DNA from 2 places in the Sporosarcina siberiensis genome. Region 2 is predicted to be linked to the other one. Evidence: predicted binding sites of a transcription regulator. Region 2 holds the regulator's gene; the other holds the start of a gene.
What was found. The regulator LexA, encoded in region 2, represses DNA repair genes until DNA is damaged. The targets are predictions, from matches to a motif close to CGAACATATGTTCG.
Positions count from the first base shown of each region.

Region 1: a site for LexA is predicted at 5,383-5,396, ahead of uvrB (excinuclease ABC subunit UvrB). Genes of this name have one in related genera too.

Region 1 covers NZ_JBHUGI010000005.1:44,506-60,917, forward strand. The annotation lists gene ACFSFY_RS02640 (DUF4097 family beta strand repeat-containing protein) at 1-373, opposite strand, end outside; gene uvrA (excinuclease ABC subunit UvrA) at 460-3,327, opposite strand; gene uvrB (excinuclease ABC subunit UvrB) at 3,333-5,315, opposite strand; gene ACFSFY_RS02655 (IDEAL domain-containing protein) at 5,449-5,685, opposite strand; gene ACFSFY_RS02660 (ABC transporter permease) at 5,794-7,005, opposite strand; gene ACFSFY_RS02665 (ABC transporter ATP-binding protein) at 6,989-7,738, opposite strand; gene ACFSFY_RS02670 (HIT family protein) at 7,857-8,282, shown strand; gene ACFSFY_RS02675 (YtxH domain-containing protein) at 8,576-8,938, shown strand; gene ACFSFY_RS02680 (HTH-type transcriptional regulator Hpr) at 9,082-9,660, shown strand; gene ACFSFY_RS02685 (hypothetical protein) at 9,749-9,934, shown strand; gene ACFSFY_RS02690 (YjcZ family sporulation protein) at 10,024-10,116, opposite strand; gene ACFSFY_RS02695 (peptidylprolyl isomerase) at 10,264-11,136, shown strand; gene yhaM (3'-5' exoribonuclease YhaM) at 11,191-12,129, opposite strand; gene ACFSFY_RS02705 (ATP-binding protein) at 12,126-15,029, opposite strand; gene ACFSFY_RS02710 (metallophosphoesterase family protein) at 15,064-16,281, opposite strand; gene ACFSFY_RS02715 (ABC transporter permease) at 16,377-16,412, opposite strand, start outside.
Region 2 covers NZ_JBHUGI010000032.1:71,971-88,382, reverse strand. The annotation lists gene mutL (DNA mismatch repair endonuclease MutL) at 1-430, shown strand, start outside; gene glpK (glycerol kinase GlpK) at 445-1,938, shown strand; gene ACFSFY_RS11345 (alpha/beta fold hydrolase) at 2,024-2,938, shown strand; gene miaA (tRNA (adenosine(37)-N6)-dimethylallyltransferase MiaA) at 2,935-3,873, shown strand; gene hfq (RNA chaperone Hfq) at 3,916-4,140, shown strand; gene ACFSFY_RS11330 (trimeric intracellular cation channel family protein) at 4,184-4,786, opposite strand; gene ACFSFY_RS11325 (methionine gamma-lyase family protein) at 4,929-6,194, shown strand; gene lexA (transcriptional repressor LexA) at 6,247-6,867, opposite strand; gene yneA (cell division suppressor protein YneA) at 7,072-7,389, shown strand; gene ACFSFY_RS11310 (YneB family resolvase-like protein) at 7,389-8,048, shown strand; gene ACFSFY_RS11305 (DUF896 domain-containing protein) at 8,116-8,349, shown strand; gene tkt (transketolase) at 8,555-10,561, shown strand; gene sirA (sporulation inhibitor of replication protein SirA) at 10,739-11,188, shown strand; gene ACFSFY_RS11290 (YneF family protein) at 11,273-11,530, shown strand; gene ACFSFY_RS11285 (hypothetical protein) at 11,943-12,092, shown strand; gene ACFSFY_RS11280 (alpha/beta hydrolase) at 12,167-13,093, opposite strand; gene ACFSFY_RS11275 (hydroxymethylglutaryl-CoA lyase) at 13,110-14,012, opposite strand; gene ACFSFY_RS11270 (acetyl-CoA C-acetyltransferase) at 14,083-15,267, shown strand; gene ACFSFY_RS11265 (YqkE family protein) at 15,289-15,549, shown strand; gene ACFSFY_RS11260 (M20 metallopeptidase family protein) at 16,099-16,412, shown strand, end outside.

The DNA.
Region 1 (16,412 bases), on a different contig from region 2:
CTCCATCTTTTGAAATTGAGTGATTAAAAGAAAATGCGTGTCCAAAAGGTGTTTCAAAATCAAATGTTTTCACTTTTTGTACGGCAGATTGCATGAAATGCATAAATCGATCGCCAACATGAGAAAAGTCTTTCTTCAAATCTTCTAAAAAGTCGTCCATAGAAGGTTCTTCCGATTGATCATCAGTGGATTTAGAATCTTTAGTGTCAAATTCTTCATAAGGAATTTTTGATTCTTCAGCTTTTTGTCCGGTAGTTTCTTGATCACTTGCAGGTTGAGAATCCCCTAACTTTTCAAGAAGTGTTAAAGCATCTTCTGTAGTAATAATACCGTCTTCAAGCATTGTTAAAATGCGTTTACGTTCGCTTTGCATAATTCAGCCTCCTAATAGCTTTTTCGGATTTCTCCGTATTTCTCTTATGTGTATATATACGATTGAATCTAGAAAAGGTTTCATTTTCAAATCAATTCTGCTGCTTCGACTTTTGCTTCCATCCGTTTCCGGTCCCGTTCAAGAATCATCTTCAAATAATGACCTGTATACGATGCTTCTGATTTCGCAATTTTTTCCGGAGTACCCGTAGCAATTATTTGCCCGCCTTTGTCTCCGCCTTCTGGTCCTAAGTCTATGATGTGGTCTGCAGTTTTGATGACATCTAAATTATGCTCGATGACAAGTACTGTATTACCGGTTTCAACGAGTCTTTGTAACACTACAAGAAGTCTTTCAATGTCATACGTGTGAAGACCGGTCGTAGGTTCATCAAGAATGTAAAATGATTTTCCGTTCGAACGTTTATGAAGCTCCGATGCAAGTTTTACACGCTGCGCCTCCCCACCCGATAATGTTGTAGCGGACTGCCCAAGTTTAATATATCCGAGCCCGACATCTAAAATCGTTTGAAGTTTCCGACTGATTTTGGGGATGTTTTCGAAAAAGAGTAGTGCATCTTCTACAGTCATATCTAAAACATCGGCAATGTTTTTCCCTTTGTAACGGATTTCAAGTGTTTCGCGATTGTAGCGTTTTCCGTGACAAATTTCACAAGGTACATAGACATCTGGTAAAAAGTGCATTTCAATTTTAATGATACCGTCTCCGCGACACGCTTCACAACGGCCGCCTTTTACGTTAAAACTAAACCGACCCTTTTTATAGCCTCGTACCTTGGCTTCATTCGTAGAAGCGTATACGTCACGCACATCATCAAACATACTTGTATATGTTGCCGGATTAGATCTAGGCGTTCGCCCAATCGGAGACTGGTCTATCTCAATTACCTTTTCGAGTTCTTCTAAACCTGTAGCAGATTTATATTGCCCAGGTTTTTGTTTTGAACGGTTTAATTTCTGAGCGAGTACTTTATATAGGACTTCATTGATCAATGTACTTTTCCCTGAACCAGAAACTCCTGTTATAGCAATAAACTGGCCAAGTGGGATATCCACATTGACATTCTTTAAGTTGTTTTCTGCAGCACCTTTAATCGTTATTTTCCGCCCATCTGACTTACGTCTTTTCAGAGGCAATGGAATAAACTTTTCACCACTTAAATACTTACCAGTCAGCGATTTAGGGTCGTTCATCACCTCTGTTGGTGTTCCTGCGGAAACAACTTCCCCACCGTCAGCACCGGCACCAGGGCCCATGTCAATCAAGTAATCTGCCGCCATCATCGTGTCTTCATCATGCTCAACAACTATTAATGTATTTCCTATATCCCTCATGTTCTTAAGAGTTTCGATCAAACGATCATTATCACGTTGGTGAAGACCGATTGAAGGTTCATCTAAAATGTATAGGACACCTGTTAGTCTAGAACCAATTTGAGTTGCCAATCGTATTCGCTGAGCCTCTCCTCCAGAAAGTGTTCCGGATGCTCTTGATAACGTTAAATAATCTAAACCGACATTAATTAGAAATCCAAGTCGCTCAGCTATTTCTCTCAAAATAAGTGCAGCAATCTGGGTATCCTTTTCAGATAACGTTAGACTTTTAAAGAAGCGATCGGCTTCAATTATGGACAGTTCCGTTACTTTTCCTATATGAACATCATTCACTTTAACGGCTAAAGACTCTTCTTTCAGACGATATCCGTTGCATGATGGACATGGTTGTTGAGCCATATACTTCTCCATTTGGTCACGAATATAATCTGATGAGGTTTCTTTATACCTTCTTGCTATATTCGATAAGACTCCTTCAAAGTAAATATCGCTATCACGCGTCCCGCCAAATTCATTTGTATAACGAAAGCGAATCTTTTCATCTTTGGAACCATTTAATATTTTATCGAGTTGCTCTTCTGTAAGTTTCCCTACAGGTGTTGCCATTGAAATTCCATAATGCTTGGCAACAGTTTTTAATAACTCTGGATAATACTGAGAACTTGTCGGTTCCCATGGTGCAATTGCATGCTTTTTCAAAGATAAAGAGTAATCTGGAATGACAAGTTCTATATCTACTTCGAGTTTCGTTCCAAGTCCATCGCATTCCCCGCATGCACCAAATGGACTGTTAAATGAAAACATGCGTGGTTCAAGTTCGCCAATTGAAAATCCACACAGTGGGCATGCATGGTGTTCACTGAAGAGAATTTCTTCTCCGTCAATAACATCTACTATCGCAGTTCCTTCAGCAAGGCGTAGTGCAGACTCTAGTGAATCGCTTAAACGTGCCGCAATATCTTCATTCATAACAATACGATCGATAACAACTTCAATATTGTGCTTCTTATTTTTATTCAACTCAATCGTATCGTCTAAATCAATGATTTCACCATTCACTCTTACACGTACATATCCTTCTTTACGGATGTCTTCAAGAAGTTTTACGTGTGCCCCTTTGCGACCCGAAACAATTGGTGCCAGTATTTGGATTCGTGACCGTGACGGCAGCTCCATAAGTCGGTCAACCATTTGTTGGATTGTTTGCGACGATATTTCTGTGCCGTGTATCGGACAAATCGGTTTACCAACACGTGCGTACAGCAAACGCAAATAATCATAGATTTCAGTTACAGTACCTACTGTAGAACGAGGGTTTCGGCTCGTTGTCTTTTGGTCAATTGAGATTGCAGGCGATAATCCTTCAATTACATCTACATCCGGCTTGTCCATTTGCCCTAAGAACTGACGGGCATAGGAAGACAATGATTCTACATATCGTCGTTGACCTTCTGCGTAAATTGTATCGAAAGCAAGAGAGGACTTTCCAGATCCAGAAAGTCCTGTCATTACAACAAGTTGGTCTCTCGGTATATTTACGTCAATATTTTTTAAATTATGTGTTCGTGCACCTTGTATGATGATTTCTTTATTTCTCATAGGACTCACCTCTCTGCTTTCAGTTCCAAAATAGTATCTCGCAATTGTGCAGCCCGTTCGAATTCAAGCGCTTTTGCTGCAGCTTTCATCTCTTTGTCTAGAACTGCTAAGAGTTTTGTTTTTTCATCTTTCGTAATCTTTTTACCCTTCGTCAGTTTCTCAAAATAAGACTCCTCTTCTTCTGCCACTTGTGTTGCACGAATTACATCTCTTACTTCTTTAATAATTGTTGTTGGGGTAATGCCGTATTTAATATTGTGCGCATGTTGGATATCTCTACGACGTTGCGTCTCACTGATTGCCTTAGTCATTGAATCCGTCATTCGATCCGCATACATTATTACGTGACCATTAGAGTTTCTTGCAGCACGACCAATCGTTTGGATCAAAGCACGTTCAGAACGAAGGAATCCTTCTTTATCCGCATCTAAGATTGTTACAAGAGAAACTTCTGGAATATCAATACCTTCACGTAAAAGGTTTATACCTACTAATACGTCATATGTTCCAAGCCGTAACTCCCGAATAATCTCAATACGTTCAAGCGTTTTTATCTCCGAATGAAGATACTGTACTTTAAGTCCAATTTCTTTTAAGTAATCAGTCAAGTCCTCAGACATTTTTTTCGTAAGTGTCGTAATGAGTACACGCTCATTCTTTTTAATCCGTTCATTTATTTCATAAATTAAATCATCAATTTGTCCATTAATAGGTCTTATATCAATTGTTGGATCAAGCAGCCCCGTTGGTCGAATAATTTGCTCAATCATTTCGGGGGTGTGTTCGATTTCATAAGGTCCCGGAGTTGCCGAAACGTAAATAGCATTATGCACCTTTTTTTCAAATTCCTCGAATTTTAAAGGACGATTATCCAATGCCGATGGCAACCGGAAACCATGTTCCACTAATGTTCCTTTTCGAGCTTGGTCTCCGTTATACATTCCACGTACTTGTGGCAACGTGACATGACTTTCATCGACAACTAATAGAAAGTCTTCAGGAAAATAATCTATAAGTGTATATGGTGTAGCACCAGAAGGTCGAAGTGTTAAATGACGGGAGTAATTTTCAATCCCCGAACAAAAGCCCATTTCTTTCATCATTTCCAGATCGTAGCGTGTCCGCTGTTCAAGTCGCTGAGCCTCAAGAAGCTTGTCTTCATTGCGCAACACAATTAAACGTTCCTCAAGTTCAGTTTCAATGTTTTCTATGGCTTTTACCATTTTCTCTTCACTCGTAACAAAGTGGGATGCTGGAAAAATAGCCACATGCTCGCGTTCAGCAATGATTTCACCTGTTAAAGCCTCTACTTCACGGATTCGATCAATTTCATCGCCGAAAAATTCAATCCGAAGACAGCGCTCATCACGTGATGCAGGAAATATTTCGACAACATCACCACGAACACGGAATGTTCCGCGAACGAAGCTTATATCATTCCGCTCATATTGGATATCAACAAATTTCCGCAGAAGATCATTTCGTCCTATTTCCATGCCTTTTCGTAAAGAAACGACGTGATCACGGTATTCTGTTGGAGAGCCTAAACCATAAATACAAGATACAGAAGCAACAATTAGAACATCTTCTCTTTCGAATAATGAAGATGTTGCTGAATGTCGTAACTTATCTATTTCATCGTTAATACTTGAGTCCTTCTCGATATACGTATCAGTATGTGCAATATACGCTTCTGGTTGAAAATAATCATAATAACTAACAAAATATTCGACTGCATTATCCGGAAAAAACTCCTTGAATTCACTATATAATTGCCCTGCCAATGTTTTGTTATGCGCCATGACAAGAGTTGGTTTATTTATTTCTGTGACAACATTTGAAACCGTAAACGTCTTCCCACTACCTGTTGCTCCTAGAAGAGTTTGATGTTTTTCATCTTTTCGCAGTCCTTCTATAAGTTTAGCAATAGCAGCCGGCTGATCGCCTTGCGGAGTAAATGGAGCTTTCAAATTAAATTTCCCGACCATAGTCGTCCCTCCAAAAAATGAATTATATATACTTATTTATAGTATATACTAAATCAGTAATATATAACGAACATCTGTTTTAGTTAAATGAAAGGACGCCACATGAATAACTCATGTGGCGTCCTCGATATTTTCAAACAGTTTCATTGAAGTGTGCAAGTTGATCGGAATATTTTAGAAAAGATTGTTCGTCTAGACAATCTAGTGAATGATTAATAAGCACCATCAGTCTTTCCTTCGTTTGTTCCCTGTGAATACGATTTAGAAACAAGTCCATATAAATTTCATTGAGCAGTTTTTCTGCCTCAATCGAAGAACTGTTTCTCCCCACGGCTTTCATAAACTCAGCATATGAATAATTGTTCTCCATTTCACTCACCCCTGATGCCTTTTAATTAGTATATATAATTATCCAACAAAGTTGCAAGGTTTTTTGAAATATTCTATTTATTACGTCAAGAACAGTTAAATAGTCATATTAGTAAGCTTCTTTCTTTTCACCTGTGTTCCGAATCGTTATTTCCGAAATTAATAAAATGATACCTAGAAGAAGAAATGGTGTCATTGTAAACCCATAAAAATACAATGCGGCTATCAATACAAATCCAGCTTGGATCCACTGCACTTTACGGACAATCTTTCGGATTGCACCTGGGCGAGTATCTTCTTTTTCTGGAAACAACATATCCATTCGGAACTCATATCCAGAACGAAGTGCATATATCAACTGAACCGCGGATGCAAATGCAAGTGCCCCAGCAAATATAAATATCACAATCGGGAACGGAATAAAGAGAGTCCCCACTACAGCTATGGCGGTAAGTCTGACCCATAACCAAAAAATATCATCCGTACGAATAAACGTACGTTTAATAAGATAAGATTGTGCGATACCGCTCTCCATTTTCACTGGTCTAGTTAGAAAACTAAGCCAAGCTCTTCTACTGATAGACCCTTTCAAGTGCGGAACATCTGTAAAGTAATTTGCAAATCGATAAAAAGCCATCATACGATTTTGTTCCAACTCAATGAAATGGTCATATGGAAATGGTTTTTTACTTTTAACATTTCGCCAATACACACAGTAAATACCAATCATAAGAACAATAGGTACAATGATAAGTGGATTAAAACTTAACAACACTAGTAGAAGGCTTGATATCAACAAGAACCGGATCGCACGGTCGAGCCACACCCAACGCCCCCTAAGTGCATGCCTAAAATAATATTCTGTTTCAACAAAAATCCTCTTAAAAACAACTATGAAAACAGCAATCCAAATATAAATAATTTTCGATCCTGTCTCTGTAGCAGAAAGAAGAGGTAAAATAATAATAAACAAAATAAAAGGCAAAGGTAACTGAGAAAAGGTTGTCCAACTTAAGGCTCGGCTCAAGTAACTTTCCAGTTGCTTTTCTAAAGGCAAAAAGTAAACTGTATCTGCCTGTTTAATTAACGTCACAGGTGGAGAATACGTTAGAGCTGCACCGATTAGAATGGCCGCAATATATGCAACTGGAAAATTTGCTGGTACATCCTTTAGCCACTCACTATACGCATAACCTCCTGCCCCTATTGTGAACACGAAGACGATTGCTAAATGTCCCGTAAATACATATTTCAAATACTTCTGAAGCTCTGTCATGTAATGGACAAAACGGGTTCCCCATATTTCACGCAAATTGTTCATGATCTGATTCCTCTGTCATCGCAATGTATAAATCATCTAAGGATGCATTTGGCCGTCCAAATGCCTCTCTAAGTTCTTCCATTGTTCCTTCTGCCCGCAGTTTTCCTTCATGCAGTAGGATGATTCGATCACAATGCTGTTCCGCCGTTGATAAGATATGTGTGGACATCAGAACGGATGCGCCTTCTGCCTTCTTTTCAGACATCTGTTCGAGCAAAGATTTAATACCAATCGGATCTAGCCCAACAAAGGGTTCATCAATAATATATAAGGATGGATTTACAAGAAATGCGCACATAATCATTACTTTCTGTCGCATTCCTTTTGAAAAATGAGACGGAAACCATTTTAGGCGCTTTTCCATCATAAATTCTTTTAAAAGACTTGCTGAACGAGCTTCAAAAACATCCTGATCAATTCCATAAGCCATCGCAGTAAGTTCAAGATGCTCTCTAAGTGTTAATTCCTCATAGAGAATCGGTGTTTCCGGAATATAAGTGAAGGATCTTCTGTATTTTTCTGGATCTTCACCGAACGTCACACCATTTACCCGAATTTCACCACTGTGAGCATTCATAAGCCCAATGATATGCTTAATCGTTGTACTTTTTCCCGCACCGTTAAGACCAATTAAACCAACGAGTTCTCCTTCTCCAATTTCAAAAGACAAATCGTGTAAAACTGGTTTGCGGGAATAACCACCTGTTACATTTTTCAATTCAACAATTGCCATGTCCATCCCCCGTTCTACTTCTATAATAACAAAAACATTCCCTTAATGTCTTGTCCACCGCACATCTATTATTTAAAGATATGATACACTTATCTAAATAATGAAAGGAAGTGGCAAAATGACTGAGTGTATTTTTTGTAAAATCATTGAAGGAACCATTCCAAGTGCAAAGATTTATGAAGATGAACATGTTTATGCATTTATGGATATTATGCCCTTAACTAAAGGACATGTACTCCTTATTCCTAAGAAACATACTGAAAATGTCTATAATTTCACCGCTGAAGAAGCCGGTCAGCTCTTCGCAGTAGCTCCAAAAATCGCAAATGCATTGAAGGCAGAATTTAATCCAATTGGAATGAATTTACTTCAAAACAACGGTGCTCCAGCAGGCCAATCCGTTTTTCATTTCCATTTGCATTTTATACCTCGTTACGATGAATCTGATGGTTTCGACTTAGCATTATGGGAACCTAAAGTTTCAGAGTATACACCTGAACGCATAAATGAAATCGCTGCAAATATTCAAAAACAACTCTCATGAAATAAATACAAATCTACTTAGTTTTAATCGCCTTTTATGTCGTACTCTTTATTTTAGGAGTAGAAAATCTGTTTGCATTTTTTCATATTACAGTTGTACTTTTATTATCAATCCAATTGTAATTAAACCTACAAAACAGACTTGGTTTTTAATCGCAGCCTCTATTAATTATAGATATTAAAGCTTTCCAATCGTAATTCGGAAAGCTTTTTTTGTTGTCGAGACATCTTTAAAATGTTTTAATTAAACTATACTAAGGAATAATAGAAGTATCGAGAGGAGAATACTCAATTATGAAAACATCTACATTTTTCATTGGCTTGGCAGTAGGAACCGTTGCTGCCGCAGTTACCGTTTTATACTCTACTCCGAAATCCGGGAGTGAACTGCGCACATCCGTTAAAAGCGCCTCTACGGACATGAAAGAACTACTTCTAGACGCTAAAGAAAAAATCAATGATTTAAAAACGTCCATTACAAAGCTAACAGCAGAAGCAAAAAAAACCGTCCCTGGTGCTATTGATGACATTAAGGAATCGATAGTAGACTGGCAACAAGGATCTGAACCAAACAAGCAACGCATGGAAAAAGAACTTTATGAAATTCGGACAGCAATCGAAAAACTAGAAGAACTTATAACACCACAACAGAAATGACTTTTCGTTACGGCTATCTATTTTCAAAATAGGTAGCCGTATTATTATCGTTAAAAAAGTTTTTTAATAATTAGTACTTCTTTTTTTATGCTTTACTGCTATAATAAAAGATAGTTAAATATCACAGAAAGTAGGTGCTATTCATGATTGATGAGAAATACCCGCTAAAGGAATCAATGATTTTTACACAACGCGTTGCACAGATGTCAAAAGCTCTTTGGAAAGCTGTGGAAAAAGATTGGCAGCAGTGGATTAAACCTTATGATTTGAATATTAATGAGCATCACATTTTATGGATTTCTTTCCATCTTAAAGGTGCTACTATTTCTGAAATAGCTAAATTTGGTGTTATGCACGTTTCGACAGCGTTCAACTTTTCAAAAAAACTAGAACAGCGTGAATATCTAGAGTTCTACAAAAAAGATGATGATCGCAGGAATACATATGTTTCAGTAACTGAAAAAGGAAAAGATCTTTTAGTCGAAATGAACAAAAGCTACTATGATACTGAGCACGGTATATTAAAAGGTTCTTTACCAATAAAAGAACTATACGGTAAATTCCCAGAATTTCTAGAAGTAATGTCCGTTATCCGTAATATTTACGGGGAAGAATTTATGGAAATATTTGAACTCGGTTTTAAAAATATCGAAAGCATATTTGATGATTCAAGCAATCAAATACTAATCGACAAAGATATCGTGAACGATGAAGAACTTTGACACTAGTTTTATTCCCCAGATTTAAATTATTTCAATTTCTTACAGCTTCTGCTATGATAATTTAGAACGCTGAAGAGGGGGAATAAACTTGATTCTAATTATAGCAGTTCTATTTTCATTATTTTATTTATTCCAGATAAATAAAATGACATTCGCACTTTGTGAATCAAAAGAAATTCCTGAAGATAAGCAACCTAAAGTCTACAGAACAGTTAATATACTCATTACAATTTTGATTTTGTCGTTTTTTGTTCAAGTTCTTGTATCCACATGAGAAAAAGTCCATTCACCCTAGAAGGGAAATGGACTTTTTTATCGTCTTTTTTTAGCGTATATTTCTTGAGTAGCTTCTGCTTTTTTAAATTAGTACATAAATGCTGCACCAACAATTATCAAAAGAATAAATAACACAACAATCAGCGCAAAGCCTGAAGAACCTTGGTTATAACCGCTCACAGGAGCACCCCCTCTCTCTCTATGTATCTTATGCGCTGCATTGTCGTATTTGTAGGCAGTTTATCTGGGAAGAGCATTTTGTTTTTAAAGTATTTTCATGTTATAATATCTCCTGTTGCATATAAATGTTAGGGGAGAAGATACTTAATGAAAAAATTAATACTAGCTTCAGCATTTGCTACATCTATCCTTTTAGTATCAGCATGTACTGATAAAGAAGTTGCCGAAACAAATAATGTAATCGCTTCAACAAAAGCCGGTGACATTACAAAAGAAGATTTATATGAAGAGATGAAAGATTCTATTGGCACTGAAGTTCTAGAAAATCTCATCCTACTAAAAGCGATTGAAAATGAATTTAAAGTATCTGAAAAAGAGATTGATGAAGCAATAAAAGCTGAAAAAGATAAGTACGGAGACAGTTTTGACCTGTACCTTCTACAAAACAATACAACTGAGCCTGTTTTTATGAAAAAAGTTGAATTCCAACTCTATCAACAAAAAATGATTGAATCATTAGATGATGTACCTGCTGAAGAGATTGAAGCACAGTTTGAGAATATGAAAAAAGAAATACATGCACGCCATATTCTAGTTGCAGACGAAAAAACAGCTGACGAAGTCAGTGCTAAATTAAAAGATGGCGAAGACTTTGAGAAACTAGCAAGAGAATACTCAACAGAACCAGTAGCTCAAAAAACTGGTGGGGATCTTGGATGGTTTGGCATTGGTAAAATGGTTCAACCATTTGAAGATGTAGCTTTTGAATTAGAAATCAATACAATTAGTGAACCTGTACAATCGACATTCGGCTTTCACATTATCGAGGTACTTGAAACAAAAGAAAAAGAACTCGAAAAAACGTTTGAGGAATTAAAGCCTGAAATTGAAAACAACCTTAAAGCACAGCTATTTGAAGAAAAGCTAGTAGTTCTTCTAAAAAATGTAGGTGTAGAAATTAAAGATGATGAATTTAAATCCGTTCTTAATGAATATATAACTACAGATGCAAAAAAATAAAATATAAAAACCCCGTAGACCAATTTGGTCTACGGGGTTTTTATAAAGTGCATATTAATCAATAGAAGGTTTATAAAATGAACGATTTTCTAATGGGAAGATTCTTTCAGTAAACTCGCCTGGCTCTGCTTTCCCAAGAGCTCGATTTAACATATTCATTTTCGCATCAATGTTATCTATATAATGAAGCATCTCCGCTTCTTGCAACATTGGTCGTTTCGGACTGCCCCATTCTTCTTTACCATGATGTGATAATACCATATGTTGCAATAACATCACTTCTTCACCTTCAATTTCAAGCTCATCCGCAGCTTTCGAAATTTCATTTACCATTATTGTAATATGGCCAAGTAGATTTCCTTCGATTGTGTATTGTGTTCCTATTGGTCCTGAAAGTTCAATTACCTTTCCAATATCATGAAGGATAATTCCAGCGTACAGTAGGTCCTTATTCAATGTCGGATACAATTCCGCTATCGCTTTTCCAAGCTTCAACATGGATACGACGTGATCGATAAGACCAGAGACATAATCATGGTGATTACGCGTTGCTGCAGGATATGTCATAAATGCCGCTTGATGTTTTTTCAATAAATGGCGTGTAATCCGTTGGATATTCGGATTTTCCATTTCAAAGAAATATTGCATTAACTCTTCATACAATACTTCTTTACTTTTTAACGCTGAAGGAACAAGTTCAGAAAGGGTGACGCCCTCTTCGTCTTTCACAGGACGGATACTTTTAATACGCAACTGATTTTTACCGCGATAATCATGGACATCACCACCCACTTTTACAATAGTGGATGTCGCATATGTCTTCTCATGCTCCTCTGTTGTATCCCAAAGTTTGGCTTCAATGTCGCCGCTCTTGTCTTGTAAAATGAGTGTCATAAATGATTTTCCTGTAGTTGTAACACCTTTAATGGACTGCTTAATGAGTAAGTTTAAGTCAACTGTTTCGCCAACTTTATAATCAAGTAACTTTTTCATCGTATGAACTCCTCCTGTTCTCTTCCTAATCTTGAAATATCTAAAACATTCGCATCTTGCCATTTCTCTTTCATATCCTTATGACAAGTGAAATAAATGAATTGACGTTGTTGACCTAATTTACTTACCGTTTCAATTATATTGGATAAGCGTTTTCCATCAAAATGAACGAACGGATCATCCATAATAATCGGGAAGGGCGCTGAACCCTTTAATGATGCTGCAAGTGCGAGTCGTAAAGATATATAGGCTTGTTCTTTTGTTGCCTGACTCAATTCAACAACTGGATAGTGAATGCCATTTGACTGTACCGCTTCAAAATATCCCTCATTCGTAACAACAAGCGAGCTGTAATTTTCATCAGTCAAATTACAAAACAGCTCAGCTGCGCTTTTCAACACTTCAGGTAACTTTTTCTCTTTCAATTCACTCATCGTTCTTTTTATCGCTTCAGATATCGCTTTGTTTTGTGACCATTTTATTGCAAGTTCACCAAATTCCGCTTTCTTCATTTCAAATAATTGCAGCTTTTGACTGTAGGTTTCATCTGTAAGAAGCTGTTTTGTTTTATGAACAAGTTCTGCTTTTTCATTAATAAGTTCATTTATTTGCTCGTTAATCGATAACAGTTCTAATTCAGCTGAATTTCCTTTATTCCGTAATTCTTCTTCAGTCATACCTTTATTTAACTCTAACAGATTATTCGCGGATAATTGAGCTTTTGTATCTGTCAGCTGATCTTTTAATCGTTTTATTTGCAAATAATTATCATATATAAGATAGAGATCCTCTTCGTTTTCCGCTCCTGCTTCTCTTAACAACAAGTTCAAGCTCTCTTTTGTAGAGTCTACAAGTAAGGTTGTCTCTGTTAACAAAGGGATTAGACGATCTACATTCGAACTTATAAATGTGGAAGTTTCAATTTCCTCATTGAGTTGAATCGATTCCCTCCTAAGCATCTCATAAATTGCTTCTGGTGGCACCATTTTTCTTAAAACAGATTCTATTTCCTTAATTCGTTCACCTATTTTCAAATCTACATCGCTTTTCTCTTGTCTAATCACCAACAGATCTCTCATAATTTCCTGCCACTCACGAATCATTCTGAACAATTCAGGCACGATTCCCGGGGAAGGAAGCCCATCGAAACCATATATTCCAAGAAATTGTATAAGTGAAGATTCAATTCGATCTTCCTCGATTTGTAACATTTCAAGTTCTGTTTCCACTACTTGAAGCTTTTCCACCGATTTTGTCAAGCTGTTTTTCAAAACTTCTCTTTTTTGATTGAAAACTTGAATACGCTGTTTTAACTGTTCCATTTCTTCTTCTTTACCACTATGGCTTCGAATGAATTCCGTCATTTCATCCAACAATGGATCTTTTTTGGTCACGGATCGACTTTTCAAAAATAAATACACAGCAAACCCGAAAATTATTAAACCAACAATTCCTAAAGTTAATTCTTTTTGAATAAAAGTGAAAATGAACAAGATTACAGCCACTAGTACTAGAAACAGAGGTGTTCTATGCGTATTGTTAGAAGTCGTTTTTCCGCCTAATAAAACATAAGCCTTTGCTTCTGCAAGTTTTTCTTGAATTCTCCCCCAATTATTCACTCGCTCAATTTCATCAAGAGAAGGGGCACCTTCATTTTCAATCAACACCAACTCTGTTTGATTTTCTTCTATATCTTTCTCTATTTGATGTTGTCTTTGTTCTGCAAAAGTTATTTGGTTTTTGCAATTTGATAACTCGGTAATAAGGTCATGCATTTCTTCTTCTTTCCGAATCGATACATCTGCATTAGAAAGTTGTATTTCCAGTTCTTTGTCTTTCATCCCTAATCGATCGAAAATGCGATGTTTCATACCTTCTAATCTTCGAATTTCATCTTCTGCGGTTTTGCTTGTTGTCCGAAAGTAATGCCACTCAGATTCCTGTGCTAAAAGCAATTCCATTTCAGTACGTCGATCAGCATCAATTTCCAACGGTTTTCGTTTTTCCAACTCTTTGATTTCATCTTCAATTCTTTGTTTTTTTGCAGTTATTTCTTTTAATCTTTCCGAAAGTGATTCAAAACGCCGAATTCCATCTGTTGGAAAATCGATCATTCCTAGTTTTTTGAGCTCATTTTCCAACAACTCTTTTTTAATATACAACGGTAGTGCTTGACGAAGAATTTTTAAATTCCGAATGGTTTCATCTATTTTCCTTTTCGTCTCATGAAGCTTTAAGAGCTCCGCATCTATGTAATTAATACGATTTATTGCAGGTGTATATTCCTCCACCTTCTCTTGTTCCACTTTAATATCCAATTCGAGTTCACGTAGTTCTGCTATTTTAACATTCATCTCTGGGACTTTTCCTGACTTTTTAAATAAGTCGTTCATCGTTTTCTCCATCTTTTTTTCAAGCAACAATAATGAATCAACACCAGTAGTTCCAGAAGCTAGAAGAGTTCTACTTAACTCATCTTGATTCATTTTTTCAAATCCTTGAAGCTGTAAAAGTGAGAATGAAAAAATCGATTCAAAAGACCCCCTGTCGTAATGTCTTAATAGAACTTTCAATTGTTCTTCATTACCTGTTGTTCCATCTTGAAAATGAACAGTCACTTCCCCAGCAGACTTTCCGCGGATTCTTTCAACTACACATGTTCCATAAACCTCATCAATTAGTTGAATTTGTCCACCGTATTTACCACCTGATTTCGGTTCATACCTGAGAAGCGTGCTGTTCCGTTGAGGAAACCCAAATAATACATGTAAAATAAATTGTTGAATCGTCGTCTTACCCGCTTCATTCAATCCATATAAAACATTAATACCTGGACCTAGTTCGATGGTCAAATCTTCATGTTTTCCGAATCCATAAATACTCAGTTTCTCGATTATCAAAAGACCACCCCTTTCTAGGTTCAAAAATAGTTCATTATTTTTCTGATGTTTCAGTGGCCATGATACGAGCAACACCCTTTTTTATTGTACGGATTTCATGCTCTTTTAGAACATCTAGATACCTCACACCCCGGGCATGTTGGTAGACATCTTTCAAAATAATCTTCCATTCATCCTCAGTCCAGTTGTTTATCTGCTCGAGTACAGACTTTGATAGACCATCAGTTATAGAAGATAAACTTGAATCCTCCGTAAAAGAAAGACTGTGAATCCAAACAAATAACGCATCATCTTCAACCACTTCACGAAGTACATCCAGCCATTCATCATCTGGAGACTGATCAAATAAATCAGATGCTTCTCTATCTATTTCAACCATTACGAGTTCAACAATACCTGATCCATACTGCGCTTTAAAAGCATCAATTCCCTCTACACAGCGCTCAATCCATTCATTTGCATGACAAATCCCCTTACAAGAAATGAGTAATGTATCAAAGACTAATGCCGATGCTGGGATGAATTTAAGTTCTGCACTGGATTTCGATAATTCAACTTCATAAAACCCTTTTATCCCTTGTTCATTGCGATGACGGCCTTGTAAATTCCCCGAATACACAATCGGTGGATCTTCATGCAAGTTCTGCCTTACATGGATATGACCAAGAGCCCAATAATCATAGTTTTTTGAAAGCAAATCGTTTTTAGTAAAAGGAGCATAAACTGCATGTGTTTCATTTCCTTCTATACTTCCATGGAGCATACCAATATTAAAATCCGCCGAATTACTAGCGGCAGGATATTGCTGAACCATACGATTTCGGATATGACGTTCTGAGTAGCTAAAACCAGTAATGTGTACAGCATTTCCGTTGAAAGCAGTTTGTATCGTTTCAACATCCCCGGAAAATACATGAACGTTTGGAGGCAGCTCAAATCGTGTCCACCGTCCACCAAGATGATCATGATTGCCGTACGATAGATATACTTGAATGCCCGCAACATTCAATTTCTTCATACCTTCTTGGAACTTCATCTGTGCACGTAGGCTTCGATCTTCCCCGTCGTATATATCGCCTACAATAAGTACGAAATCAGGTTTTGCATGAAGTATATGCTCTATAAAATTGTTGAAAGCTTTGAATGTACTTTCACGTAACTCTTTTAATCTTTTATGTGGTAGACCCTTCATTCCCTTAAAAGGACTGTCTAAATGTAAATCAGCCGCATGAATAAAACGAATTGTAGACAAAGTTACCCCTCCTTCATTCATCGAATACTTGTTCTAATTTTACCACAAAGAAAAAAACTCCGCGAACTATATCGGAGTCCTTACAAATCTATCTATTATTCTTTTCCGAGTTGGATTGCTTTACGCAAATC
Region 2 (16,412 bases):
ACGCCAACTTCTTCTTATTCCCCTAATGTTTCACTATTCAGCAGACGACAAGACAAAGATTGAGGAAAGCATGTTTTTGTTTGAAGAAGTAGGAATCTTTTTAGAAGAGTTTGGACCTACTTCATATGTAGTGAAGGAGTTTCCATCATGGTTTCCAGAAGGTGAGGAATCTGAAATCATTGAAAATATCATTGAGCAAGTTTTGACTTCCCGGAAGATTGATATTGGTAAACTTCGAGAAGATGCTGCAATTATGATGAGCTGTAAAAAATCAATTAAAGCAAATCACTATTTAACACTTGGGGATATGGAGCGATTGTTAAAAGATCTTTCGGATTCTGAAAATCCATTTACGTGTCCACATGGGCGACCGGTTCTCGTCCATTTTACAACTTATGAAATTGAGAAGATGTTCAAAAGAGTGATGTAAAAGGGGGGTCTACGATGGGAGATTATATTTTATCAATCGATCAGGGAACAACCAGTACAAGGGCCATTCTCTTTAACCGTGAAGGCGATATGGTGCATTCTGCGCAGCGTGAATTTAGGCAATACTTCCCAAAGCCGGGTTGGGTTGAACACAATGCAAATGAAATATGGGGCTCTGTCCTAGCCGTTATAGCAACCGTGTTGACGGAAAGTGGAAAGCAAGCAGAAGACATTGATGGCATTGGCATTACGAACCAACGTGAAACAACCGTCGTTTGGAATAAAAAAACTGGGGCACCGATTTATCATGCGATTGTTTGGCAATCCAGACAAACGCAAGAAATTGTAGATGGTCTTCGAGAAGCGGGTCATGAAAAACAGATTCACGAAAAAACTGGATTGAGACTGGATCCGTATTTTTCAGCAACAAAAGTTCGGTGGATCCTGGATCATGTAAAAGGTGCTCAACAACTTGCAGAAGCAGGAGATTTATTATTTGGAACGATAGATTCATTTCTAATTTGGAAATTATCTGGAGGGAAAGTTCATGTAACGGATTATTCCAACGCATCCCGGACAATGCTTTACAACATTGGTGAATTGAAGTGGGACTTGGAGCTTTGTGAATTGTTGCAAATTCCACCAATTATGTTGCCAGAAGTTCGACCCTCTTCCGAAATTTATGCGAATACCGATCCAACCATATTTTTTGGTGTAGAAGTTCCTATAGCAGGTGCGGCCGGGGATCAGCAATGTGCTTTATTTGGTCAGGCGTGTTTCACAAAAGGCATGGCTAAAAACACATATGGAACAGGCTGTTTCATGCTCCTCAATACGGGCGATAAAATGGTTCGTTCAGATAATGGTTTACTTACGACAATTGCATGGGGGCTGAACGGTGAAGTTACTTATGCGCTTGAAGGAAGTGTCTTTGTTGCGGGGTCAGCCGTGCAGTGGCTACGAGATGGGCTTCGAATGATACAAAATTCCTCGGATGCAGAGGCCTATGCAACTCGTATCGCTTCTTCAGAGGGTGTTTATGTTGTTCCTGCCTTTGTAGGACTTGGAACCCCTTACTGGGACTCTGACGCTCGTGGTGCGGTCTTTGGGATAACTCGTGGTACTGAGAAGGAACATTTCATTCGTGCAACAATTGAATCTTTAGCTTATCAATCAAAAGACGTGCTTCTTACGATGGAAATGGATGCAGGGATGGAAATTGGTATCTTACGTGCGGATGGTGGAGCGGTTGCAAATGAATTTCTAATGCAATTTCAAAGTGATCTATTACAGGCAGATGTAGAATTATCGAGATATAAAGAAACGACTGCACTTGGCGCTGCATATTTGGCAGGTCTTGCAACAGGCTTTTGGAAATCAATCGAAGAGGTTGAATCGCTTTGGTCAAAAGAAAAGACGTATTCACCACAAATGGCGGAAGACGAACGGGACGAATTATACAAAGGTTGGAAAAAAGCAGTTGAGGCGGCACGGGTTTTTAAACTTTGATGAATTCCAACAACTAGTTGGATAAATATTGAAGTCATTGAACATAATGCAATGAGATATAGTGCCATAAAGGGGGACTGAGATAATGAAGGAAATGTCATTGGAAATGTCGGATGGTTTTTCAATTTATGCATACGTTATGGAACCTGAAGGAATACCTATAGGTCATCTTCATATACTTCACGGTATGGCGGAGCATAGTCGAAGGTATATTGAATTTGCAACTGAATTCGTGAAAAAGGGATATGTTGTTTCGAGCCACGATCATAGAGGACATGGGAGAACATCGCAAATCAATGGTATCCAAGGATATATTGCTGAAGATAGTGGTTTTGAGCGCATGATTGATGATGCATTTGAAATCGTTACATATTTTCAGAATGTCTACTCCACTCCGAAGTTCACTCTTTTTGGTCACAGTATGGGATCCTTCATTGGTCGGCGGTATATTCAAAAATTTGGTGATGGAATTGATTGTGCGGTATTTTCGGGTACGGGAGGGGATCCTGGTTTGGCACGCTACGGAGGAAAAGCACTCGTTCAGGTTCTAGGAAGAACACACGGTTTTGATCAGCCAAATGAACTGCTAGACAAAGTAGTTTTTGGCGGGTTCAATCGAAAAATCGACCACCCTATGACTAAATTTGATTGGTTATCAAAAAATCCCGAAGTTATAGAATCATATATGCAAGACAAGTATTGTGGATTCGTACCAACGACACAGTTTTTCTCAGATCTATTTGACGGTCTTGGAATTATTCATAAGAAAAAAGAGATTGCAAAAATACGAAAGACATTGCCCATATTGTTGTTTTCGGGTTTGAAAGATCCTGTCGGGAATTATGGGAAAGCTATATGGGATGTTGCGAAAGGCTACGACCATGCTGGAATTAAGGATGTTACCGTTATGTTATATGATGAAAGTCGACATGAAGTAGTGAATGATACAAATTCAGATGAGGTCTTTCAAATGATTTGGGAGTGGATGGAAAGTCGATGATAAATTGTCCAGAAGTCATCGCTATAGTTGGTCCCACTGCGTCCGGTAAAACTGCTGTTAGTATTGAACTAGCTAAAGCTATAGGCGGAGAAGTGATTAACGGTGATGCAATGCAAGTATACAAAGGATTAGATATTGGGACCGCAAAAATTACTAACGAAGAAATGGAAGGCATTCCACATCATATGTTTGATATTAAAGAGCCAAATGAAACGTTTTCAGTTGCTCAGTATCAGACTGAGGTTCGTAATTGGATAAAAGACATACAAGATCGTGGAAAGATTCCTATAATTGTAGGTGGCACAGGGCTCTACATTCAGTCTGTATTGTTTGATTTTCGGTTCACTGAAGAAGCTTCAGACCCTTTGGTTAGAAAACGTCTAGAAGAGGAACTCTTAGAATACGGAAGTGGGATTTTACACAAGCGATTGGCTACCTTAGATCCATTAAGTGCAGAAAAGGTCCATCCTAATAACCATCAACGACTTGTCCGCGCACTAGAAATAATTGAAGTGACGGGCAGAACTAAGGAAGACCATGAAAACGATGCAGGTAAACAACCTCTGTATGATCATCTTATTATTGGTTTAGATGTAGATCGTGAAATTCTATACGAGCGAATCAACGAACGAGTGGATGTAATGATTCAAAAGGGACTCTTGAAAGAAGCGGAAAACTTATGGAATTTGGGGATTCGGAATATGCAGTCCGTTCAAGCGATTGGCTATAAAGAGATTCATCAATACATCGAAGGGCATAGTACATTTGAGGAATCGATTGAATTAATTAAAAAAAATACTAGGAACTATGCAAAAAGACAATTGACCTATTTTAGGAATAAGCTAGAAATTTCATGGTATGATGCAAAATTAGGAACAAAAGTAATAATTATTGGAATATTGAAGGATATTAACGATAAAAAGCGAAAGATATAAAAGAGTGAATGAATATAGTTTTACAACAGGAGGAGCTCGCGTATGAAACAGGGGAATCTACAGGAAATCGTATTGAATGGATTGAGGAAAAACAGCACTTTTGTCACAATATTTTTAATAAACGGCTTTCAATTAAAAGGACTTATCAAATCTTACGATAATTTTACAGTACTTATTGAAGCGGATGGCAAACAGCACCTCATCTATAAACATGCAATATCAACATTTCTTCCATCAAAAAATGTGATACTGAATCCAGAAGAATAACAAATGTAAAACGGAGTAGGGGATGTAATCCTTACTCCGTTTTTTAATCAGGCATTGTTCGAAATGGTAATCTCCATTTATAAATAATTGAGAGGATTCGTAAAGTCGTTGTAAGCGCGAGAATAATGTAAAGTGCAACGTCCCCTTCAAATAGACCAAGCCCAATGACTAAACCCGCTAGTGCTGCCCAGCCTCCGTAAATTTCAATTCTAAAAACGAGAGGTTTTCTTCCAGCAAGAAGATCTCTAATAATACCTCCACCTGAACCTGTTAGAACTGCAGCAACAATTACAGCACTTAGAGGAAGATTGAGTTCTACTGCGAACATCGCTCCTTGAACAGCGAAGGCTGCTAATCCAATCGCATCAAAATAGATTCCCCATTTTTCCCAGTGGGACAGCAAATTATGAGAAGATAAGAAGATAATTGTGATTGAAATGAGTGCCGCTTTAAATAAAAATCCTTGCTCCCATAATGTGTCCGTATGAACACCAATAAGTAAATTACGCAGTGCGCCACCTCCAAATGCGGTAACTACACCTAATATATATACACCGAATAAGTCGTATTTTACTTCCATCGCAACAATTGCACCTGAAACCGCAAATGCAACTGTGCCAATTAAACTCAAGACATCCCAGGCCAATCGACTTCCTCCGTTTCAAACCATTTTATTTATAGTAACAGAATCTTTAAAACAAGCAACTTGACGTGCATAAAAGATTGACGACAACGAGCAAAGTGATAAGATAATGAATGGAATATGTAAAAAGAAAGAGGAATAAATAATGTTTGCTGACGAAAATAATGCATTGCTCACAAAGTCTGAGGAAATCGAACGAAAACTGATACCTTATTTTAGTGTCATCGAAAAAACCGCTTTTATGAATCAAAGTAAAGTGCTTGCTGCTTTTAGAAATAATAGGGTGAGTGATTTCCATCTAAACGGCTCTACAGGGTATGGCTATGATGATGAAGGTCGAGATGTATTGGAAAAAGTGTATGCTGAAGTATTTGGAGCAGAGGCATGTCTCGTGCGAAACCAAATCATTTCGGGAACGCATGCAATTTCCATTAGCTTATTCGGCGTATTAAGGCCTGGTGATGAATTACTGTATATTACAGGTAAACCATATGACACACTGGAATCGATTGTATCTGGAAAAGGCAAAGATACTGGTTCTTTGTATGATTACGGAATCACTTACAAACACATTGATCTAAACTTAGATGGTTCAGTTAATTTTGAAGAAGTCATAAATAATATTCATAGCAAAACAAAAATGGTTGCGATTCAACGTTCTAGAGGTTACTCTGATCGTCCTTCTTTTACGATAGAAGAAATTGAAGTGATGATTCGAAACATTAAAGAGATCAATTCGGAACTTATTGTTTTCGTTGATAATTGCTACGGTGAGTTTGTAGAAGAGAAGGAACCGACGGATGTGGGCGCTGATCTAATGGCGGGTTCGCTTATTAAAAATCCTGGTGGGGGACTCGTTCGAACGGGTGGTTATATTGCGGGTCGAGCAGATATTATAGAACAATGTGGCTACCGTATGACATCACCTGGACTCGGTGCTGAAGCTGGTGCTTCACTAGACACGCTTCGTGAAATGTTCCAAGGATTCTTTCTTGCACCACATGTTGTGAGTCAAGCGGTAAAGGGTGCGCATTTTACGGCAGCATTACTAGAGGACTTTGGTTTGGAAACGACACCACATTATTCAGTGAAACGAACCGATTTGATCCAAGCAGTTTCATTTGAAAATGCTAAGCAGATGATTGCTTTTTGCAGATCGATTCAAGAAAACTCGCCTATTAATGCACACTTCGCACCTGAACCGTCTTATATGCCTGGTTACACCGACGACGTTATAATGGCTGCAGGAACGTTTATACAAGGTTCAAGCATTGAGTTAACAGCAGACGGCCCAATTCGGCCACCATTTACTGCCTATGTACAGGGTGGACTTACATATGAACATGTAAAAGTAGCGGTCTTGTCTTCAATTGCTAAGCTTGTAAAAGAAAATCTGATCAAAACAAATTAAAAAAGGAATCGTTCTCACATTTTGTGAGAACGATTCCTTTTTTTCTTATGAATTAATGAATTGTCCGATATACCCCAACAACTTTACCTAAAATCGATACATTATCTAAAATAATAGGTTCCATAGAAGAGTTTTCCGGTTGCAATCTAAAATAGTTTTTCTCTTTAAAGAATCGTTTCACAGTTGCCTCATCATCATCTGTCATCGCAACAACAATTTCACCATTTTGTGCAGTCTGTTGTTGTTTAACGACAACATGATCCCCATTTAAAATACCGGCTTCAATCATGCTGTTACCAACAATCTCCAGCATGAATAAATTATCCTCGGATGTACCAAATGATTCAGGGAGCGGGAAATACTCTTCAATATTTTCAATCGCTGTAATCGGCAAACCTGCTGTAACTTTACCCACCAGTGGAACATTAATAACACCTGGTTTATAGGCATTCAATCCTTCAGGATCGAGTACTTCAATAGCTCTTGGTTTAGTTGGGTCTCTTCTTATAAATCCTTTACTTTCTAGTCTGGCAAGATGTCCGTGAACTGTAGAACTGGAAGCAAGTCCAACTGCCTCGCCAATTTCTCTAACAGATGGTGGATATCCTTTTTGCAGAACTTCGGATTTAATAAAACTCATAATATCCTCTTGTCGTTTAGATATTTTTTTCATAAGAATCACCTCTCAATTAATAGTTTACTAGAACCATCCTACAGTGATAATGCCTGTTGGGACGGAATCTTTTGATTAGTTTTAGTATAACAGTCGATTTTCAAAAAAGCAAACACAGGTTCTAAATAGATGTTGACTTTTGAAAAAAAGTGAATTATGATGAGAACATGTATTCCGAACAAACATTCGCTAGGGGGAGAAATGATGACTTTCATTAAAAATAATAGTTATTTACTTCTTGTAATTGCTTTATGTATAACATTTACATTTATAGGGACAAATAAAATAGGTAGTGAGCCTGCATTTGAAGAAATAATTATTTCAGAAGGTGATACACTATGGGGACTATCCGTTTATTACTCCGAAAACACACCGAAAAAGCAGTGGATTCAAAAAGTAATGGACTTGAACAACCTTTCGACAACTAATTTACGAATTGGAGATGATTTAAAAATGCCCATTATAAAAAAGGTGAAAGATGAAAATATGGACATTGCAAAACTAGCATCAGGTGATAAATAATGAACCAAGTAAAAAAAAGCGTTAGTTATTGTAGGGTTAGTACAGATAAAGAACAACAAGATAAGTCTTTATCTAGGCAAGAGGAAGAGCTTGAACAAATGGCAGAAGAACTAGGTTTTATTAATCAGAAAACATTTACAGATCGGCATAGTGGTTTTGACATTGATCGCGAAGGATTATTAGATTTACTTGAATATGTTCGGGATGAGGAAATTGATGCAGTACTCATCCAAGATGAAACGAGACTTGGACGTGGAAATGCACGTATGGCCGTCCTGCATCTCCTTGAAAAAACAAACACAGAAGTTTATTCACATAGCGATAAAGGTCCAATTGCTTTAAATGAAATGGACACAATGCTTTTAGAAATCCTATCAATAGTCGAGGAATACCAACGAAAACTACATAATGCCAAAATACGTCGTGGTATGAAAAGAGCCGTTAAGAAGGGCTATAGACCAGAGAGGAACTTGAAAAACAAAGGAAATATGGAAGGCAGAGAACGAATTGAAATACCGATTAGTGAAATTGTTTCCCTTAGGGTTAAAGGTCTTACATACGAAGAAATCACAAGTGTACTTAATGGGCTTGGACATGACGTAAGTAAAGCGACCGTTCATCGTAGATATATTGAATATCAAAAAAAGCAGGAAGGCTGATTTGTTGCACTTTCTGCTTTTTTTGTATACGTTTTAATCATTCTATATTAAAGATGGAGGAATAAAATTGCAATTTAAAGAGAAAATCGATCGCATTAATGTCCTGGCAAATAAGGCTAAAACAACTGGATTATCAATCGAGGAAGCAAAAGAACAAACGCGTTTACGCAAAGAGTATCTAGAGTCATTCCGTGCTTCAATGCGTGATACTATTGAACATGTGAAGGTACTTGATCCGGAAGGAAACGATGTTACGCCAGATAAGGTAAAGCGTTTACGTGATGGAAAATATCTCAACTAAGTGTCAGAAGTGCATTCAGTATTGTATTTAGCTCATAGGTTGTCTAAACTTGTATGTGTAGAATAGTTTCAACATATTTCAAGACATTTTTTTGGTTAGTTACTAATTCAGTAGGGGTCGAACTTCAGCTGAAAAAGTAACCCTTTGACAAAAGTGAACAGGTTGCTAAAAAAATGAAATTGATATTTAGAAGGGATGTACTCAAATGACTGAAATAATTGATCAACTTGCAGTAAACTCAATCCGAACACTATCCATCGATGCAATCGAAAAGGCTAATTCTGGGCATCCGGGATTACCAATGGGTGCTGCTCCTATGGCTTATACGCTTTGGACAAAACATATGCATCATAATCCAGCAAATCCAAAGTGGTTCAATCGGGACCGCTTCGTACTTTCTGCTGGTCATGGATCTATGCTTCTTTACAGCTTACTCCACCTAGGAGGATATGGTCTTCCTATGGAAGAAATTAAGAAGTTTAGACAATGGGGTTCTTCTACACCAGGTCATCCTGAATACGGCGATACAGTAGGAGTCGAGGCGACTACGGGGCCACTCGGTCAAGGTATCGGTATGGCGGTTGGAATGGCAATGGCAGAAAAGCATCTAGCTGCTACTTACAATAAACCCGGATTAGACATTGTAGATCATCATACGTATGCACTTTGTGGAGACGGAGATTTAATGGAAGGCGTTGCGGCGGAAGCAATCTCGCTTGCAGGTCATCTGCAATTGGATAAATTAATCGTACTTTACGATAGTAATGATATTTCACTTGATGGCGATTTGGATATGTCATTTACAGAAAACATTCGTAAACGTTTTGAATCATACGGTTGGAATTACATCCGCGTAGAAGATGGAAACGAGATTGGCGATATTTCAAATGCGATTGAAACGGCCAAATCCAATACAGGCGGGCCAACAATTATTGAAGTTAAAACAGTAATTGGCTACGGTTCACCAAACAGATCTGGTAAATCAGATGCACACGGTATGCCTCTAGGTGAAGAGGAAATGAAATTAACAAAAGAATATTACAAATGGACTTTTGAAGAGGATTTCCATGTACCTGATGAAGTCTATGAAACATTCAGTCAAGCTGCCGAAAAACAAGGTGCACAAAAAGAAAAACAATGGAATGATCTTTACTCGAAATATGAGGAAGAGTACAGTGACTTAGCAAAGCAACTTAAAGATGCAATTGAGCGTAAGTTACCGGAAGGATTTGAACAATCGTTACCGACTTATGAAGCAGGTACTTCTCATGCAACTCGGTCTGCATCAGGTGATGCAATCAATGCGATTGCAAAAGCCGTTCCGTCATTATTCGGAGGTAGCGCAGATTTAGCCGGTTCTAATAAAACAACAATAAAAGGCGCTGGAGATTTCTTGTCGTCCGACTATTCTGGCCGGAATATTTGGTTTGGAGTCCGTGAATTTGCTATGGGTACAGCATTAAATGGAATGGCACTTCACGGTGGACTGCATGTCTTCGGAGGAACTTTCTTTGTGTTCAGCGATTACGTTCGTCCAGCGATACGTTTATCAGCCATAATGGGCGTACCTGTAACATACGTCTTCACGCATGATAGTGTAGCCGTCGGTGAAGACGGTCCGACGCATGAACCTGTAGAACACTTAGCAGCGCTTCGCGCAATGCCAGGACTATCTATTATACGTCCTGCAGATGCGAATGAAACTGCAGCAGCATGGAATATTGCGGTTTCATCTACCAATACACCTACATGCTTAATCTTGTCTCGTCAAAACTTACCGGTTTTAGCGAAAACAGAAGAGCTTGCAATGGAAGGCGTTAAAAAAGGTGCGTATATTGTATCTCCAGCAAGTAAAGAAATTGCAGATGCAATTCTGATTGCAACAGGTTCTGAAGTAAGTCTTGCAGTTGCATCACAAGAAAAACTAAAAGCTTTAGGCATCGACGTATCTGTTGTATCTATGCCTTCTTGGGATTTATTTGAAAAACAAGAGATTGCATATAAACAAAGTGTGCTTCCGAAAAATGTTAAAAAGCGTCTTGGAATAGAAATGGGTGCTTCAATTGGATGGCATAAATACATTGGTGACGAAGGCGATTTAATTACTATTGATACATTTGGTGCAAGCGCACCTGGTGATACAGTTATTGATAAGTATGGATTTAATGAAGAAAATGTAATCTCTAAAGTAAAGGCATTACTTGCCGAATAACGAAAAAGTGCTGTTCCTGAATCCGTGTTACGGAATTAGGAACAGTTTTTCTTTACTCGGTTTAGACAGAATACTTAGAATTCATCTTGTTGTGACAATAATAGTTAGTTTTCACTCCGTAATATGACAGTCTTTTCAGTTCTAAAGGTGTACGATTTAAATAGGGGGTGGCGATAAGTGCGAACATACGAAATATATAAGGTGAAAGAAATGTACCAGCCATTTGTAATTGGACGCGAAAGGCTATTATATGATTTACTTACAGAGAACCCGGAAAATAGCAAAAACTTACCTGAAGTGCACTATCTATGTGAAGTTTTAGAAAGACAAGCTATTAATGAGGCAATCTTAAATAATCTCGGAAAGTTATTTCCAATCGTAGAATTTAATAATAATGAGTACAAATTAACTCATCCTGTTAAAGGATCTATATCCATTTCACTTTCTTCGTACGCTTTGAATGTATATTGTGATGGTTCTAGAATGCTTGATCTTGATTTATTTGTTGCACTCTCGGAATCTGGCAATAGGTTTTTCGCAGTAATGGACGGATATGGGGAATGGGGCTGGTTAAAACCAGTCAAATATATGAAGATGCGTGGACAAGAAGAAGCATTATTTCGCTAAATAAGTAGTATAACGACTCAATCTGTTGTATAATCCTTCTTGGTGACGTTTACTTGAACTACTTAGGTGAAGGAGGTATGGCGGATGAGTTTGACGCTAGGAATTATATTAATTGTTGTTGCGTTATTAGCAGGTGTAGCTTTAGGATTTTTCATTGCACGTCAATATATGATGAAATATTTGAAAGATAACCCGCCGATTAATGAAGAAATGTTGCGAATGATGATGATGCAGATGGGACAAAAACCTTCTCAAAAGAAGATTAACCAGATGATGAATCAGATGAATAAAGCGAGTGAGAAACAACCTAAAGTAAAAGGTAAAGAGAAAGCTAAAAAATAATATTAAACACTCGTCTTAGCTTAAGCTATTGGCGGGGTGATTCTTTATTAAGCTACTTCTTTAGCTACTCACTAACAGTTCATAGAAAGAGATTACCTGTCAACACTTCTCTCAGGTTAAACTTTCTTCTGTAAAGCAATAAACCACTTTTACTGGTGAAAGATAACCCGGAAAAGTGGTTTTTGCTTGGTTGGAAACTAGCGATTCAATTGGTGACTTTAAAATGCATCAGCTAATTTTAAATCGACTGATTAAACATACAGATTTGACGATGAAATGTTTTACTGCGTTTTTAATATTTCACTGATATGCAAGATTTGTAGTATGTTCATAAGTTTAACTGCAGTAAAATAAGGTATATAATATTTGTTGATTAGATTCTCTTGAAAGACAAGAAAAGTAGGTGAACTAAGTGGGGAAATATCAATTGGATAACAAAGGTCGGGCATCGGTTACAAAGTATCATGAAAAAAATATACCGGCCCAATTTGATAAAAAGCAGCAACTTGAAAAAATACGGACAGAGTATTTGGAAAAGAAGAAAAAACAAACAGACAAATAAAAGGTTGATATATCTTAAAAATAACTAAACAAAACATCCGTTGGCAACGTATTCCAACGGATGTTTTGTTTAGTTTATTCCATTAAATTAAAACGCTTTAAATATTCTTTTACGACTTCTTCATATTTTTTTGGATTGTCATTAAAGGACTTTGCATGTGCACCGTTTTTAAATAACTTCAGCATTTTATCTCCGCGCTTAGCCCCAAATAATTCTTTTGTCATATAAGGAAGAATGAAATCATCTTCTAAACTGTGAATGAATAAGACTGGCTTTGTAATATTGGCGACTACTTCTTTCGGAGAGACTAATTTTAAAGAATAGCCATCACGTATCTTCATAAATAAGTTTCCAATACGAAGCATTGTTGCATTCCGTAGGGGAGTATCTTTCCTCATAAGATGAAGTATTTGTTCCGTGAAATCTGAGAATGGGCAATCAACGATATGGAAATCAGCAAGATCTTCAAAAGTTCCTGCATAAAGAATTGTTGTTGCCGCCCCCATGGATTCGCCATGAATGCCCAGCAATGAATCGTTCCCGATTTCATTTCGAATGGTTTCAACTATTGCTTTTAAATCGTATTTCTCATAATAGCCAAAACTCGTAGTTTTTCCGCCGGAATCCCCGTGCCTTCGATGATCATAGATAACGGAATTAAACCCAAGTCTTTCAAATAACCGAGCATACTTCACTGAGTTAATTTTGTTTTCAGTGACACCGTGACAAATGATGATGGTTTGCCGAGTTGGTAGTGGTTTAAGATAAATCGCTCTAAGTCGATAGCCATTTGGAGAGTCAATCCACATTTCAACTTTCTTTACATGGTCATACCATTTCTCATCGAACCTTTTTGCAAGAATTTCTCGTTTCATAATGAATTCTGGATCTTTGACTTTTAAATACATCAGCTGATTTGTTAGGAAAACCCCGAAAATAGTGGTAAGTGCTGCAATAATGCTTGAAAAAACACCTGTAATATACAGAACGCGTCTTTTCAAAAGAGTCACCTCCTCTTTATAGTTGTGCGTTTAGAAACAAGCGATACATCCCAGTGTCAATTGGATGCGAGACATGGGGGGCGATTACAGCAACAGCTTCACAAACTTTTTTTACGCTGATACCTGTATGTATATTCAACGAGTCCATCATATGAGCGACATCTTCTGTAGCGACGTTTCCGGTTGCTCCAGGCGAAAAAGGACATCCTCCTAGTCCGCCTGCAGAACTATCAAATCGGTCAATTCCTGCTTGCATAGCAGCGAAAATATTGGCTAATGCCATCTTTCTCGTATCATGAAAATGAGCAGTCAGTAAAACATTTGGAAGTTCGTCGATTAGTTTTTTAAATAACTCAAAACTTTCGCGAGGATTTGCTCTTCCAACGGTATCTGCAACACTTAGTTCATCTATTCCCATTTCAATAAATCGTAGACAGAGTTCGACAACCGAATCGGGATTTATTTTACCTTCAAATGGACAATAAAATGCTGTGGAGATACAAGCACGAACATAGATGCCTTGCTCTTTTAATTTCAATATAACTGGCTTTAATGCTTCTATGCTTTCATCCGTCGTTCTATTGATATTATTTTTATTAAAAGAATTACTAACACCAACAAAAACTGCTATACTACGTGCGCCTGCTTCTAAGGCAAGATTTGCTCCTTTTTCATTCGGAGCCAAAACAATTTGCTTGCCTACTTTTTTTGTTTTTTTAACGATATGAGCAGCATCCGCCATTTGAGGTACCCATTTTGGAGACACAAATGACGTGAGCTCCATTTCGGTAATACCTGCCTCTTGTAGTGCATGGATAAATGCGATTTTATCTTTCTCTTGAACATGTTTACTTTCGTTTTGTAGACCGTCGCGTGGACCAACCTCGATTAACGTCACTTCTTCTGGTAAAATGAACATATCATCCCTCCTTATTTATATTGTAATGAAGGGATGTCTATTCAAGCAACTTTTATAAGGGGGATTTAGAATGTCGAAAGAAGTCGTAATTGTTAGCGCGGTCAGATCAGCAATTGGATCTTTCCTTGGATCACTAAAAGATATACCAGCAACGGATCTCGGTGCAGTTGTTATTAAAGAGGCTTTAAAGCGTGCTGGTGTTTCACCTGACCTCGTAGATGAAGTAATTATGGGTAATGTACTACAAGCAGGACTTGGACAAAACCCGGCACGTCAAGCGGCAATTAAAGCGGGACTTCCTGTAACTGTACCTGCACTGACTATTAATAAAGTATGTGGTTCTGGTCTTAAAACAATACAACTTGCACGACAAGCCATTCTTGCGGGCGACGCAGATATTATCGTTGCAGGCGGAATGGAAAATATGAGTCAAGCACCATTTTTATTACCAGGAAGTCGTGAGGGTTATAAAATGGGTGACCAAAAAGTTGTGGATAGTATGATAAAAGATGGCTTATGGTGTGCATTCAATGATTACCATATGGGGATTACAGCAGAAAACTTATGCGATCGTTATGCAATCACAAGAGAAGAGCAAGATAGTTTCTCCGCGAAATCACAGAATAAAGCATCTGCTGCAATAGAATCTGGAACATTTAAAGAAGAAATTGTCGCTATAGAAATACCACAACGTCGTGGAGAACCGATCCTTTTCGATACAGATGAATACGTAAAATTAGGGTCGACTGTAGAAAAGTTGAGCAAGCTTCGTCCTGCATTTAAGAAAGACGGTAGTGTTACAGCGGGTAATGCTTCCGGTATTAACGATGGTGCAGCGGCACTTGTTATTATGTCTAAGGAAAAAGCAGATGAGCTTGGTCTGATACCGCTCGCGACTATCGTAACGAACTCAGGAGCTGGAGTAGACCCATCGGTTATGGGATTAGGACCAGTTCAAGCGGTTCAAAAAGCACTCGAACGCGCCGATATGAAACTTGCTGATATCGATCTTATCGAAGCAAACGAAGCTTTTGCAGCACAATCCATTGCTGTTGATAAAGAACTTGGATTTGATCACGATAAGTTAAATGTCAATGGTGGCGCAATTGCATTGGGTCATCCTATTGGTGCGAGTGGTGCAAGAATACTTGTAACTTTGCTACATGAAATGAAACGTCGCGATGCAAAAACAGGACTTGCGACATTATGTATCGGTGGCGGACAAGGTGTAGCGACAATCGTAAAACGTCCTTAACTTTTGGAAGGTGATGATGAAATGGCTAAAAAACGTAAACAACCCGTTCGTCCAGTAAAAAAAGAGGATGCTACTCTAACTTTATCGGATTCACTCGGTGACGATATATTAGAGAAATTAAAAGCGGCAAAAAAAGAGTTGAGTGATCTGGAAAAATCGGAAGCTGAAGCCGTTGAGAAAGAGCGTGTAAAGCAGATTCGTAAAGAAAGTGAAGAACGTGAAAAAAACAAAAGTTTTGAAGAGCTTCTTAACGAATACGAAGGCACTGGAGATAAGTATTAATGGAGAGTAGCGGCAGAACGGTTGCCGCTGCTTTTGCTATTATCTTACTCAAATGCGAAAAATTTCTATTATGTTTTTTTCAAAACAGCATATAAATTTGATGGAATTGTTTTGGTTAGTTTCAAAATGTAGCTATTGTATGTGTTCAGTGAATAAATAACTTAATCGAAAGTAATATTTAAACTTATCCTATTTTCAATTGGGTAAGTTTTTTTGCGTTTCTATAATTACTTTATTCGAATAATATTGTCAATTCGGATAACTAAATAGTACAATAGATTAAATTAATCAATAACTACAAACTAGATCGATAATCATATAGTTAAGAATTACAGTTTTGTAAACTGATAATTAAATCAATAAAATTTAATGTAATCTTCTAAACATATTGAAAGTTTCTGACTTTTAGTATACAATCAATCATACTGTACTACATTATTGTGTAACAATTAAACCAATGTAAACGGTTTCAGTAACTAAGAACAAAATTGTTATTAAGGATTATTAGTAACATCATTCGTATTACACTTTATTGTGGGAGGTCTTGAAATGAAGAATCATTTATACGAAAAACTAGATATTCTTTATGATGAAATGATACATATACGTCGCTATTTACATCAACATCCGGAATTATCCTATAAGGAAGTTAAAACACCTGCTTACATTGCAGATTATCATCGTTCGCTTGGACACGAGGTTCGCACTGAGGTTGGAGGACGTGGTGTTGTTGCGACACTTAGGGGTGAGAAACCTGGAAAAACAATTGCTTTACGTGCCGATTTTGATGCGTTGCCGATTCATGAAGAAACCGATGCCCCATATAAATCAACTGTGGATGGCGTAATGCATGCATGTGGTCA